2 regions of the Sporosarcina trichiuri genome follow, and region 2 is predicted to be linked to the other one. Evidence: a T-box and tRNA genes for the amino acid it is inferred to sense, from the RefSeq annotation. Region 2 holds a T-box; the other holds one or more tRNA genes.
The links. A T-box is a leader RNA that pairs with one kind of tRNA and senses whether it is charged. The one in region 2 lies ahead of argS (arginine--tRNA ligase), so its partner is inferred to be a tRNA-Arg.

Region 1 (6,748 bases), 290 kb from region 2:
ATCAAACTTGCCGGAGCTCTCCGGGGAGTCCGTAATTAGATTGATGGCGACCGCTGTCCGCCCATTCTCGATTTTCAGTTGAAAAACAGGAACTGAAAAGAATGCGCGCGGAAAATCCCCCCATTCAGAACTGCGGGATCCCTGCTCAGCAGTGAATGAAAAACCTCCTGCCAGGATGGGGTCCATGTCTTTTTCTTCTTTGATGAGTTTCGTGCAGTATTGTTTCCACTCAGCCTCTATTTTCCCGAAGCGATCGTGCTCCGCGTCAGCCGTAAGGGTCAATGCATGCCCGATCCCGACGAGTGTCAATGTCTTCGAGGCGTTTTCCCAAAAGAACCGTTCTGCATATCCGATGGAAGACCCGGCCTCAAAAAAAGAAAGCGGAGAAATTCCGCCCGCCTCTATCGTTTCAGTGAAGAAGCGGATATGCGGGTTGGCTGCACGATCAGTATGTGCAGGCAGTTCCGTAAGCTTCCGATTCATAATATTCTCTCCTCTGTTGGCGTGTACTAGATGCCATTGCAGTATCCATTATAACGGAAATGGGCCGCTCCCGCATTTTTGGGGACCCGGGGATACCGAACACGGGCGGAATAGAGTACAATGGAAAGTGGATTCAAAAGTGAAGGAGAGAACGAAATGCAAGATACAATCAAAATCGAACAAGGCTGGAGGATGTGGTGGCAGCTGACCCGGCCGCACACACTGACCGCAGCCTTTGCACCTGTATTCCTCGGCACGATGCTCGCCCTGCCGTTCGGACGGCTGGACTTCCCTCTCTTTGCAGCCATGCTGCTCGCAAGTGTGCTCATCCAGATGGCGACGAACATGTTCAATGAATACTATGACTACAAAAGAGGCCTGGACACCGAGCACTCGGTCGGCATCGGCGGAACGATCGTCCGCAACAAAGTGAACCCGAAAACGATCCTGAACCTGGCTCTTTTCCTATATGGCATTTCCGTACTGCTGGGCGTCTATATCTGCATGCAGACGTCCTGGTGGCTTGCAGCAATCGGTCTCGTATCGATGGCTATCGGTTACTTCTACACAGGCGGCCCCTACCCGATCGCCTATACCCCGCTTGGGGAACTGTTTTCCGGTGTTGTCATGGGGATGCTGCTCGTCCTGATCGCCTTCTATATCCAGACAGGGACCGTATCGGAACGGGCTGTGCTGCTGTCCATACCGAGTGTTCTCCTCGTAGCTGCAATCATGATGGCAAACAATATCCGGGACCTCGAAGGCGACAAGCTGGGAGGACGGAAGACGCTTGCCATTTTGCTCGGACGGGCGAATGCCATCCGGGTACAGAGCGGATTCTTCATCCTGGCATTTGCCTGGATCATCGGTCTCGTGCTCTTCGGCGGACTCACTCCATGGAGCCTGCTCGTCATCCTGTGCGTCAAGAAGCCCATCTCCGCCATCAGGATATTCAAAAATCACGAAGCACCGCTCCAAGTGATGCCAGCCATGAAATTCACAGCGCAGACGAACACCTTCTTCTGCCTGCTTCTGGCGGTCGGCTTGCTCATTGGCCACCTCCTCCACTAATATCTGCTGGAAGACCGTCTACCATACGGTCTTCTTTTTTTTGCTTTGCTGATCCTGTCTGAAGTTGTTCCGCTTAGGTTTAAGGACCGGGCGAAAAAGGAATTCAGAGAACTAACAGCTGAATGCATATGAATTCAGCCGTTCTGATCCATACTAGCAGGTAAATCCATAAAGGACGTGAATGAAATGCTGACAAAAGAACAGACCATGACATTGAAGAAGGAACTGCTTCGTCTACAAGACGACTTAACGGTGACCGAAGAACGGACGACGACAGACACAGCACCGCAGGACGAGATCGGCGAACTCTCCACTTATGATAATCACCCCGCAGATATGGGGACAGAACTGTATGACAGGGAAAAGGACAGGGCCCTGAACGAGCATGCATCCGAGGAAATGGAGAAAGTGCAGACAGCTCTCAAGCGGATGGAAGAAGGCACCTATGGGGTCTGTGAGGAATGCGGCAAAGACATTCCATTTGAACGACTGGAGGCAATTCCCTATACGACAGTATGCGTGGAAGATGCAGTACAGGAAGTGCCTGATGACAGACCGGTGGAAAACGACTTGCTGAAGATGGCGAAGCCGAACACATTTGCAGATCGGCGGGAAGGGATATACGAAGATCCGATCGACAGCTTTGAAGCGATCGCGAAATCAGGGACGTCGGAAACCCCATCCGACTTCACAGGGGACCACGACAATTATGAAGATCTGTATGATACCAATGTGGAAGATGAAAGCACGGAAGACATCGATGTCATCGCAGCGAGCGACATCGACGGAGAACCGGCTGGTTATGTGCGCAGTGACACAACAGCCGAATACGAAGAAAATCTCGATGATGAGAACCTGGAATCTGAACTCGGCGACATTCCATACCGGAAAAGAGACAGTTATGTAGATAAATGAATACAAAAAACCTGACTGCAGAACAGTCAGGTTTTTTCAGTATGACCCCTACGGGATTCGAACCCGTGTTACCGCCGTGAAAGGGCGGTGTCTTAACCGCTTGACCAAGGGGCCAAACAAATATGGCGGAGAAGGAGGGATTCGAACCCTCGCGCCGCTTTCGCGACCTACACCCTTAGCAGGGGCGCCTCTTGAGCCACTTGAGTACTTCCCCGTATGAATGGCTCCGCAGGTAGGACTCGAACCTACGACCGATCGGTTAACAGCCGATTGCTCTACCACTGAGCTACTGCGGAATAGTGGGCCTAAGTGGACTCGAACCACCGACCTCACGCTTATCAGGCGTGCGCTCTAACCAGCTGAGCTATAGGCCCAAATGGAGCGGGTGAAGGGAATCGAACCCTCATCATCAGCTTGGAAGGCTGAGGTTTTACCACTAAACTACACCCGCACGACTATGGTGGTTCAGGACGGAATCGAACCGCCGACACAAGGATTTTCAGTCCTTTGCTCTACCGACTGAGCTACTGAACCAGCAAAGAGAACTATGTATAAAATAAAAATGGCGGTCCCGACCGGGATCGAACCGGCGATCTCCTGCGTGACAGGCAGGCATGTTAACCGCTACACCACGGGACCATTTGGTTGCGGGGGCAGGATTTGAACCTGCGACCTTCGGGTTATGAGCCCGACGAGCTACCACTGCTCCACCCCGCGATAATAATAGTAGTACTGCATTTGAGCTTTCACGCTCATGGTTCTGCTGTTTGCAAGATTACGGATTTCTTTCAGAAATCCTACAAATCGTCATCTTTGTATGACGCTTTGCTCCACCCCGCGATAATAATAGTAGTACTGCATTTGAGCTTTCACGCTCATGGTTCTGCTGTTTGCAAGATTACGGATTTCTTTCAGAAATCCTACAAATCGTCATCTTCGTATGACGCTTTGCTCCACCCCGCGATAATAATAGTAGTACTGCATTTGAGCTTTCACTCTTACGTGCTATGTGATGAAAATGGAGGAGGTAGAGGGATTCGAACCCCCGCGGGTTTTGACACCCCTGTCGGTTTTCAAGACCGATCCCTTCAGCCAGACTTGGGTATACCTCCGATATGGACAGCAATACTGGTGGACCTTGCAGGACTCGAACCTGCGACCGGACGGTTATGAGCCGTCTGCTCTAACCAACTGAGCTAAAGGTCCTTTAGATGGCGGCAGAGGGGATCGAACCCCCGACCTCACGGGTATGAACCGTACGCTCTAGCCAGCTGAGCTACGCCGCCAAGAAATGAATGGAATACTTATGGTGGAGCCTAGCGGGATCGAACCGCTGACCTCCTGCGTGCAAGGCAGGCGCTCTCCCAGCTGAGCTAAGGCCCCATGAATTACTGGTCGGGAAGACAGGATTCGAACCTGCGACCCCTTGGTCCCAAACCAAGTGCTCTACCAAGCTGAGCTACTTCCCGGGTCATCTGTAAGTAGAAGCATAAAAATGGCGCGCCCGGCAGAAGTCGAATCCACAACCTTCTGATCCGTAGTCAGACGCTCTATCCAATTGAGCTACGGGCGCAATATACATTGTATTACCTGATTAAGTAAAGTGGAGCGGAAGACGGGATTCGAACCCGCGACCCCGACCTTGGCAAGGTCGTATTCTACCACTGAACTACTTCCGCGTAAAGGATGCGGATGAAGGGACTTGAACCCCCACGCCCGAAGGCACTAGATCCTGATTCTAGCGCGTCTGCCAATTCCGCCACACCCGCATAATGCTAATGCATCCTTTTGATGAAACTAAGAGATGGTGAGCCATGCAGGATTCGAACCTGCGACCCTCTGATTAAAAGTCAGATGCTCTACCAACTGAGCTAATGGCTCGTACAAAGTGGTGCCGGCGAAAGGACTTGAACCCTCAACCTACTGATTACAAGTCAGTTGCTCTACCAGTTGAGCTACACCGGCACAAAATATGGTGGAGGATGACGGGCTCGAACCGCCGACCCTCTGCTTGTAAGGCAGATGCTCTCCCAGCTGAGCTAATCCTCCATAATACGCATTGCTGCGCCTGCCTGGCAACGTCCTACTCTCACAGGGGGAAGCCCCCTACTACCATCGGCGCTGAAGAACTTAACTTCCGTGTTCGGTATGGGAACGGGTGTGACCTCTTCGCCATCATTACCAGACAAGTGATCTGCCGCTTAACGACATTTCATATTATATACTATAAACCATGTAAAGTGCAAGAGTTTTTTTGAAAGGATTTATTGTTCCTTCAAAACTGGATAAAACGGACATTGTGCAGTCAAGACCGCCTCACGGCGCTTCGACTTTCGCGTAATCCAGCTTCGACTCCCTGATGCTTGAGGTCATAAGTCAACTCGTCTGCGTGGCAGAAACCGCCACTCCGCCGATTCGCCTTATGCTTGTCGCATCAAAACGGTCGTCTCCGCTTTTTTGTTTTGGTTAAGTCCTCGATCGATTAGTATCTGTCAGCTCCACATGTCGCCATGCTTCCACACCAGACCTATCCACCTCATCATCTTTGAGGGATCTTACTTACTTGCGTAATGGGAAATCTCATCTCGAGGGGGGCTTCATGCTTAGATGCTTTCAGCATTTATCCCGTCCACACATAGCTACCCAGCGATGCCTTTGGCAAGACAACTGGTACACCAGCGGTGTGTCCATCCCGGTCCTCTCGTACTAAGGACAGCTCCTCTCAAATTTCCTGCGCCCGCGACGGATAGGGACCGAACTGTCTCACGACGTTCTGAACCCAGCTCGCGTACCGCTTTAATGGGCGAACAGCCCAACCCTTGGGACCGACTACAGCCCCAGGATGCGATGAGCCGACATCGAGGTGCCAAACCTCCCCGTCGATGTGGACTCTTGGGGGAGATAAGCCTGTTATCCCCGGGGTAGCTTTTATCCGTTGAGCGATGGCCCTTCCATGCGGAACCACCGGATCACTAAGCCCGTCTTTCGACCCTGCTCGACTTGTCGGTCTCGCAGTCAAGCTCCCTTATGCCTTTGCACTCTTCGAATGATGTCCAACCATTCTGAGGGAACCTTTGGGCGCCTCCGTTACCTTTTAGGAGGCGACCGCCCCAGTCAAACTGTCCGCCTGACACTGTCTCCTGCCCGGATCACGGGCAAGGGTTAGAAGTCCAATACAGCCAGGGTAGTATCCCACCATTGCCTCCGCGTAAGCTGGCGCTCACGCATCCAAGGCTCCTACCTATCCTGTACAGGCTGCACCGGAATTCAATATCAGGCTACAGTAAAGCTCCACGGGGTCTTTCCGTCCTGTCGCGGGTAATGCGCATCTTCACGCATATTATAATTTCACCGAGTCTCTCGTTGAGACAGTGCCCAGATCGTTACGCCTTTCGTGCGGGTCGGAACTTACCCGACAAGGAATTTCGCTACCTTAGGACCGTTATAGTTACGGCCGCCGTTTACTGGGGCTTCAATTCGAAGCTTCGCTTGCGCTAACCTCTCCTCTTAACCTTCCAGCACCGGGCAGGCGTCAGCCCCTATACGTCACCTTACGGTTTTGCAGAGACCTGTGTTTTTGCTAAACAGTCGCCTGGGCCTATTCACTGCGGCTCTCTCGGGCTGTTCACCCTACCAGAGCACCCCTTCTCCCGAAGTTACGGGGTCATTTTGCCGAGTTCCTTAACGAGAGTTCTCTCGATCACCTTAGGATTCTCTCCTCGCCTACCTGTGTCGGTTTGCGGTACAGGCACCTCCCGCCTCGCTAGAGGCTTTTCTTGGCAGTGTGAAATCAGGGACTCCAGGGAAACTTCCCCTTGCCGTCACAGCTCAATGTTACAGGAACGGGATTTGCCTCGTTCCACACCTCACTGCTTGGACGCGCATGACCAACAGCGCGCTCACCCTATCCTTCTGCGTCCCCCCATTACTCAAACGGCGGGGAGGTGGTACAGGAATATCAACCTGTTATCCATCGTCTACGCCTATCGGCCTCGACTTAGGTCCTGACTAACCCTGAGCGGACGAGCCTTCCTCAGGAAACCTTAGGCATTCGGTGGAAGGGATTCTCACCCTTCTTTCGCTACTCATACCGGCATTCTCACTTCCAAGCGCTCCACCAGTCCTTCCGGTCCAGCTTCAACGCCCTTGGAACGCTCTCCTACCACTGACACCCAAGGTGTCAATCCGCAGTTTCGGTGATTCGTTTAGCCCCGATACATTTTCGGCGCAGCGCCACTCGACCAGTGAGCTATTACGCACTCTTTAAATGATGGCTGCT
Region 2 (6,748 bases):
CCTGCTGCTGCGCCATCCGGAAAAGGCGTTCTCGAAAAAGGAGATCTACGAAAGCCTCTGGACAGGTCCGTATTACGGCGACGACAACACGATCAGCGTCCATATGTCCAACATGCGGAAGAAAATCGCCGCGGTGACGGACGAGGAGTATTTCAAGACGATCTGGGGCATCGGGTTCATGCTCGTATAATTGGATGCGAGCCTCGCAAAGAAAGGAGGAGTTGGATGCTGACTCGTGTCCTGCAGCAATTGAAATTGGATGTCCTGTCCTTTGACGAAGTCGACGATTCCCACAGTTCCACTGTGTACAAGTGCAGACTGCGTACAGGGGAACAGGTCTATTTGAAGATCCCGTATACAAAAGTGAAATATGACCGGGAGCTGGCCGCCTACAAAGTGCTGAAAGACCAGGTGTCCATCCCGGACATGTTGGATTTTTGGCCGGGCGATGAAGAGTGTCCGGGCGCGTTCATTCTATCTGAACTGAAGGGGCGGCCGCTGGCCAATACGGACAGCCCCGCCGTCGCGTTCCAAGTCGGGGTGCTGCATGCCGCCATGCACGAGGTCCGGCCGCCAGCTGATATGGAACTGGCCGGGATCGACAATGAATACCCGGGGTGGCCCGACTTTGTGGAACGCCAATTTACCAGTTTCGCGGAAGACGTGAAAGAGCTCTTGGACGGAACGCTATACAACCAGTCGATGGAAACGTTTGAACGCATGAAACGAGAGCTGCCGCCACCCGACGGCCCGTGCTTCCTCCATATGGATTTCCGGCCAGCCAACATCATCGTGGACGGAGACCGGGTATCCGGCGTGATCGATTTCGAAAGTGTCCGGTTCGGCGCCACAGAAATCGATTTCACAAAACTGTATCGCGATTTTCTGAGCTTCGATACCAGCTTGTATCAGTCCTATCAAGAAGGCTATACCAGTGTGAGACCCTTAATGGACTTAGAGGCGGTTCTGCCGTTTTATCAATTTACCGATGCGTTCAATAGTATTGGCTGGTGTGCACGACGCGGCATTGAGAAGAACGCAATGTTTTTTGACAAGAACCTTTCGATCTTGAAGAGTATGTTACTGTAATCCGCTATCATGGCGAACCTGTACAGTGGGCAGGCGTACGCATGAATTACGGAGGTGTTACGATGAGCAGAAAAACCATCTGGATAGCAGGGATCGTATTTGTGGCTGCGACTCTTCTATTGACCAATGTCTTTCACACGGCGATCGGCGGCTATATGATGACAGTCAGTATAACCGCGGCCGGAGTGGCGATTGCAGTCGCACTCTATTTAGTACTTTCCCAGTCCATCAAGCAGTTCGTGCATCGCAGGAATGACTGAACCTACATGATGCCAGAAGTGGAGGCAATCATAATGGGGAAAGGTACATATCAGGGCTTGGCAAACAAATTTTAGGAGGGAGGGATGTGCCCATGAGTTTAGCGGGCTATATTGGATGTATGAAAGAAATACCGCTCAGCGGCGACGGTTCGGAGGATCTCCTTATCATCGGGCCCTGCTTTTCGAGTCCTGCTGAACTCCGGAATGTGAAGGAATGTCAATTCTCTACGCCGTATGTCTATGAAGTGTCAAGTGATTGGGGCATTGAGATATCCGAGCATACGGACACCGCTATCTTGGATGACTCAAAAATGAAGCTGTCCAGACTTTGTGAACTCATGGACCAATATCTTGAGACGGGAGAGTTCTTTGAGCACTACACTTGTTGGGTAGGAGAAGAATGCGATAAGCGGGAAGGGGAAGTCACATTACCGCTCAACAACTTTGATATGGACCGGATTCGCATGCCGGAAAAAACATTGGTGCGGTTCGTGAAATGAATTCTTCTTCAGCAGGCGGCTGCGGCTTGCGAATTCGGCCGGTACGGACTGTCTTGAATTTCCATTGTACCCACGACAACCTTGACAGCCGTCCGCAAGATGTGTATTGTTGGATAAATTACAATAATTTAAAATCGATGACGAAGAGAGTAATTTACGGGTCCGTGGCAAGCGAGTTAGGGAGAGTGGGAGCCTAATACACGGTACGTAAACGAAACGCACTTCTGAGATGTTTCTTGAACTACAGTAGGGAAGATCGGGGCGACACCCCGTTACCAATGGAAAGCGGTCACGTATTGTGGCAACTGGAGTGGTACCACGGGAATCTATGTTCTCGTCTCTTATTGGAGACGGGGGCTTTTTTATATGGAGGGAAAAAATGGATAAAAACCGAATGATTGCAGAGCTGCTTGCCGAAGCGCTGGATCACATAGTCTCGCGTTCTCAGTTTGAACAGCTGTTGGAAAAACCGAAAGATCCGAAATTGGGGGACATCGCATTCCCTTGCTACCGCCTTGAGAAGGAACAAAGGAAAGCTCCGCATCTGATTGCCGCCGACTTAGCAGGCCGGCTACACCACGATCTGATACTAAATGTTACCGCAGTCGGTCCGTATGTGAACATTTCCTTAGACCGCCAGATCGTGATGGACCAGGTTCTGCAGGAAATACTGGCTGCCAAGGAACAGTACGGCTCGCATGGAGCGATGCGGGGGAACGTGCTCATTGATTATTCATCCCCTAATATTGCGAAGCCCTTTTCCATGGGTCATCTGCGGTCCACGGTAATTGGAAACGCACTGGCGAACATCGCGGAAAAGAACGGGTTTACGCCGATCCGGATCAATCATCTAGGGGATTGGGGCACACAGTTCGGTAAATTGATTGTGGCGTACAGACGCTGGGGAGACCAGGCAGCTATTGCAGAGTCCCCGATCCGGGAATTACTGAACATCTACGTGAAGTTCCACGAAGCTGCCGAAACGGACGACTCGTTGAATGAGGAGGCGCGTGTGGCTTTCAAGTCGCTGGAAGACGGCGATCCGGAGGCTTACGCACTGTGGGAGTGGTTCCGGGAAGAGTCGCTGAAGGAATTCGAAGCGATTTATGAGCTGCTGGGAATCCGATTCGACTCGTATGCAGGGGAAGCGTTCTATAACGACAAGATGGAAACGGTCGTCCAGGAGCTGAAGGAGAAATCGCTGTTGACCCGATCCGACGGCGCGCATGTCGTGGAACTTGAAGACCTGCCGCCCTGTCTGATTACGAAAAAGGACGGGGCCACGCTGTACGCGACCCGCGATCTCGCGGCCGCCATCTATCGTCAACAAACATACATTCCCGAAAAAGTGCTGTATGTAGTGGGTAATGAGCAATCTCTGCACTTCAAACAACTTTTCACGGTGCTTGGTAAAATGGGTTTTGGGTGGTCAAAGAATTTGACGCATGTGCCATTCGGGATGATCCTGCAGGACGGCCAGAAGATGTCCACGCGCAAGGGGAAAATCGTATTGCTGGCAGATGTGCTGGACGAGGCGATTGGAACAGCCAAGCGGAATATCGAAGAAAAAAACCCGGCCCTTCTGCAGAAAGACAAGGTAGCCGTCCAAGTGGGCGTCGGAGCTGTCCTGTTCAACGACTTGAAAACCTACCGCTTACATGATATCGATTTCTCAATAGAGCAAATGATGAACTTCGAGGGGGAAACCGGTCCCTATGTCCAGTATACGATTGCCCGGATCTCTTCGCTGCTGACAAAAGGAGGGGATGAAGAGGGCACGCCAAGTTTCGATGGTTTAGGGGAATCGGCATGGCCTGTTGTTAAGCTGCTTGGCGAGTATCCGCTCATGATCCAGAAAGCCTTCGACCAAGCGGACCCGTCCCTGATTGCGAAGTTCAGTCTGAAGCTGTCACGGGAATTCAATAAGTACTACGCTACAACCAGAGTGCTGGAACAAAGTCCGGGGAGGCAGGACCGGCTGGCGTTCGTTTCGTGTGTGCGAATCGTTCTGAAGGACGCGCTCAAGCTATTGGGCATTTCCTCGCCGGATGAAATGTGACGGCCACCTGCCCGCAGAATTTAGGGAACAGGCGGCCGATAGTAAACGGTCGGATGCAGGAGGGGATTGTGATCAGACTTACAACAGGACGCTATGTAGTGACAATCGATCGTACGAGCACAAAAAACTATTATGATACGCACCAGTTCATCACGGAGGATTGCGGCTGTTCGTATTGTGCGAATTACAGGTTGGCTTGTGATCACTTCCCACAGGAAATCCAGGATCTGTTTGACGTTCTCGGGATTGACCCCCGGAAAGAAGGGGAGGTCTCCGAGGTTGGCGTGAATGCCGATGGCACGCATCTCTATGTTGCGTTCTATCATCTGGTCGGGGAGATCTTAGCTGGACCAGGTCCTTATCCAGCTGTGGGCGGTGAACACGATGTTCGGTTCGTGTGTCCGGATCGGGTGGAGATGGATTTCAGCGACGAGCTGGACTTGGTCCCGGACAATTTTCCGCAGCCGGCTGTTCAATTTGAGATCCAACTGAATGTGCCGTGGCTGTTGGACTGACGGTGGCTTCCGGTCGGATGATGAATGCCCCCGTATGCTTGTCTGCTGTATGTGAGTTGAAGAAGTGAGAAACTGATAGAAATGGAGGTACTGCAGATGGAAATCCGACAGGCGACAAGAGCGGATGTGCCGGCCATTGTACGGCTGCTGGCCGATGACGAATTAGGAGCACAGCGTGAGCGATACGAAGATCCGCTGCCCGCCGAATATCTTGAAGCCTTTGAAGCAATGGATTCTCAGACTGGAAATCAAATGATTGTTGCGGTCGACGGCCAAAAGGTTGTCGGGTGCCTCCAACTGACTCTCATTCCTGGGTTGGCCCGGCGGGGGATGAAACGGGCGCAGATCGAAGGGGTCCGGGTGGATCGTCAGTATCGGAGTCAAAGGATCGGTGAACAGCTGTTCCAGGAGGCCATCTCCATAGCGCGAGCGGGACGTTGCAGTCTGGTGCAGCTTACGACAGATAAGCACCGGTCCGATGCCCATCGGTTTTACGAAAGATTGGGATTCGAAGCAAGCCACGAGGGGATGAAGCTGCACTTGTAACGGGCTGCCGGATGTCCATCGGGATGGCTGCCGAACGGGGCATCTGCGACAATCCGATGGATCGTTGCTGGCACGGGGCACAAAGGAAGGGGAAGTGGGAAAATGGCGGAAAAGCACAGTGTACTGGTCACAAGTGTCTCCATCATTCGAGAAGGCAAGGTGTTCCTTGTCCAGGAAGGAAAGCCGGCTGCACACGGTAAATGGAACTTTCCGAGCGGCAGTATCGAATATAACGAAGACATCCTTACAGCCGCCTGCAGAGAAGCGAAAGAGGAGACTGGCTTGGATGTGAAGCTGCGTAGCAGCACGGGTGTATATAATTTCGTCAGCGATTCAGGCGATCAGGGGATCCTCTTCCACTTTGTGGGGGAGATGGTCGGAGGTTCTGTACGCCTGTAAGATGGACTGCTTGCCGGGGAATGGATTTCGCTAGGTGACTTATCGGTCTTTCTGCAGCAGCCTCACCGGGATTCGCAGGTCATGCAGCAGATCGTCGATAATCTGCTGCACCAGCGTGTGTATCCGCTGACGCTGTTCCAGGCGCAGCTGCTGTGACGGACGGGTTTTCAAGAACCTTAGACCAAACAATGCATAGAAGATTTTTGAATTTATCTAATTCAAGGAGGGGACCTCATGCAAACAGTGATTCCCGCTTTCCGCATCACCGATTATGATCGCAGTATGGCATTTTACGTGGACACCTTGGGGTTTGCAGTGGACTGGGAGCATCGCTTTGAACCGCATTTCCCGGCATTCCTTCAACTGACGAAGGACGACATGACCCTCTACTTGACCCAACATGCCGGAGACTGCCAGGTGGGCGGGCTGATCCACTTCTTTGTTCCCAACGTTGACCGTTGGTACAGCGATTTGAAAAACGCGAAGGAACTTTGCATCACGGTGCCTCCGAATGAAGATCTCGAAGGACTTCGGATGATGACCCTCACCGATCCTGATGGCAACCAGCTGCGTATTTGCACACGTTTATAATTTGAGATACATTTGCGTGATCTGTATGTATCGTGGGCGGTTCGGCATTGATAGGATGAATCTGAAATATGGAAGAATCTATGATGGAGCTGCCGGCACCTGATGATCCGGCATGCGGAAAGTGGGAGGATAATTGATGAAGCCGACGATGAATCGGAACGAGCTGTTGGACAACGAGAGTATTTGGAATGCGGTCGTTTCCGTCCTGAGCGGGGCAGACCTGCCGGAAGATGATCCGGTACTGCGCGAAGCCTTCTTGCTGTACCACTATTATTCGGAGATGGAGGGCGGCGGCCATGAAGGATTGCTGACGTGGTTCGGTGATGAGATCTCGGAGATGGGGATCGGCAGCTATGTACAGCAGCTCGCGGACGCTCTTGCAATAATAGGGGCGGAGGAGTATGCCGTGATCGAAAAGACATACGGACCGGAATTGTGGCGGCTGTTCATCTCCCTAGAGGGGAATGACAGAGCAGAAGAAGAGTTTTACGAGGTTGCGGAGCAGGCGGATGGTGCGTACCATGCGCTCGAGGCGAAGCTGGAACAGCGGCTGGAGACGTATTTTACTCAAATCCATACAGCTGTCATTGACGTGACGGAACCATGATAGGGTTCGGCTGTTGAGTGCCGTGAATCTCTCACCTGGTAGGTTAAACGCTGGGAAGGATTTAAGGATTACGTAATTGCGGACCGAACAAACGATGATATCCAATCCTTTTGTCAACAATTTGAGGCTTATTCTATACGAATAAGCCTCAAGAATTGATATGCAGTTTTGTTTGTTGGCAG

Region 1: it encodes a tRNA-Arg, which carries the amino acid that the T-box ahead of argS (arginine--tRNA ligase) is inferred to sense. The anticodon was not compared.

The regions. Positions count from the first base shown of each region.
Region 1 is NZ_CP129119.1:372,336-379,083, reverse strand. Features, by position in the region: gene QWT68_RS02215 (isochorismate synthase) at 1-483, opposite strand, end outside; gene QWT68_RS02210 (1,4-dihydroxy-2-naphthoate polyprenyltransferase) at 640-1,554, shown strand; gene QWT68_RS02205 (TraR/DksA C4-type zinc finger protein) at 1,741-2,469, shown strand; tRNA gene QWT68_RS02200 (tRNA-Glu) at 2,512-2,583, opposite strand; tRNA gene QWT68_RS02195 (tRNA-Ser) at 2,593-2,683, opposite strand; tRNA gene QWT68_RS02190 (tRNA-Asn) at 2,691-2,765, opposite strand; tRNA gene QWT68_RS02185 (tRNA-Ile) at 2,770-2,843, opposite strand; tRNA gene QWT68_RS02180 (tRNA-Gly) at 2,847-2,920, opposite strand; tRNA gene QWT68_RS02175 (tRNA-Phe) at 2,928-3,003, opposite strand; tRNA gene QWT68_RS02170 (tRNA-Asp) at 3,033-3,108, opposite strand; tRNA gene QWT68_RS02165 (tRNA-Met) at 3,112-3,186, opposite strand; tRNA gene QWT68_RS02160 (tRNA-Ser) at 3,489-3,581, opposite strand; tRNA gene QWT68_RS02155 (tRNA-Ile) at 3,599-3,675, opposite strand; tRNA gene QWT68_RS02150 (tRNA-Met) at 3,682-3,755, opposite strand; tRNA gene QWT68_RS02145 (tRNA-Ala) at 3,777-3,852, opposite strand; tRNA gene QWT68_RS02140 (tRNA-Pro) at 3,862-3,938, opposite strand; tRNA gene QWT68_RS02135 (tRNA-Arg) at 3,966-4,042, opposite strand; tRNA gene QWT68_RS02130 (tRNA-Gly) at 4,074-4,148, opposite strand; tRNA gene QWT68_RS02125 (tRNA-Leu) at 4,157-4,238, opposite strand; tRNA gene QWT68_RS02120 (tRNA-Lys) at 4,275-4,350, opposite strand; tRNA gene QWT68_RS02115 (tRNA-Thr) at 4,359-4,434, opposite strand; tRNA gene QWT68_RS02110 (tRNA-Val) at 4,443-4,518, opposite strand; rRNA gene rrf (5S ribosomal RNA) at 4,540-4,655, opposite strand; rRNA gene QWT68_RS02100 (23S ribosomal RNA) at 4,932-6,748, opposite strand, start outside.
Region 2 is NZ_CP129119.1:77,588-84,335, forward strand. Features, by position in the region: gene QWT68_RS00480 (response regulator transcription factor) at 1-190, shown strand, start outside; gene QWT68_RS00485 (phosphotransferase family protein) at 226-1,089, shown strand; gene QWT68_RS00490 (hypothetical protein) at 1,152-1,349, shown strand; gene QWT68_RS00495 (hypothetical protein) at 1,442-1,849, shown strand; T-box leader at 1,978-2,194, shown strand; gene argS (arginine--tRNA ligase) at 2,229-3,908, shown strand; gene QWT68_RS00505 (hypothetical protein) at 3,977-4,423, shown strand; gene QWT68_RS00510 (GNAT family N-acetyltransferase) at 4,520-4,969, shown strand; gene QWT68_RS00515 (NUDIX domain-containing protein) at 5,072-5,368, shown strand; gene QWT68_RS00520 (glyoxalase superfamily protein) at 5,603-5,959, shown strand; gene QWT68_RS00525 (DMP19 family protein) at 6,096-6,566, shown strand.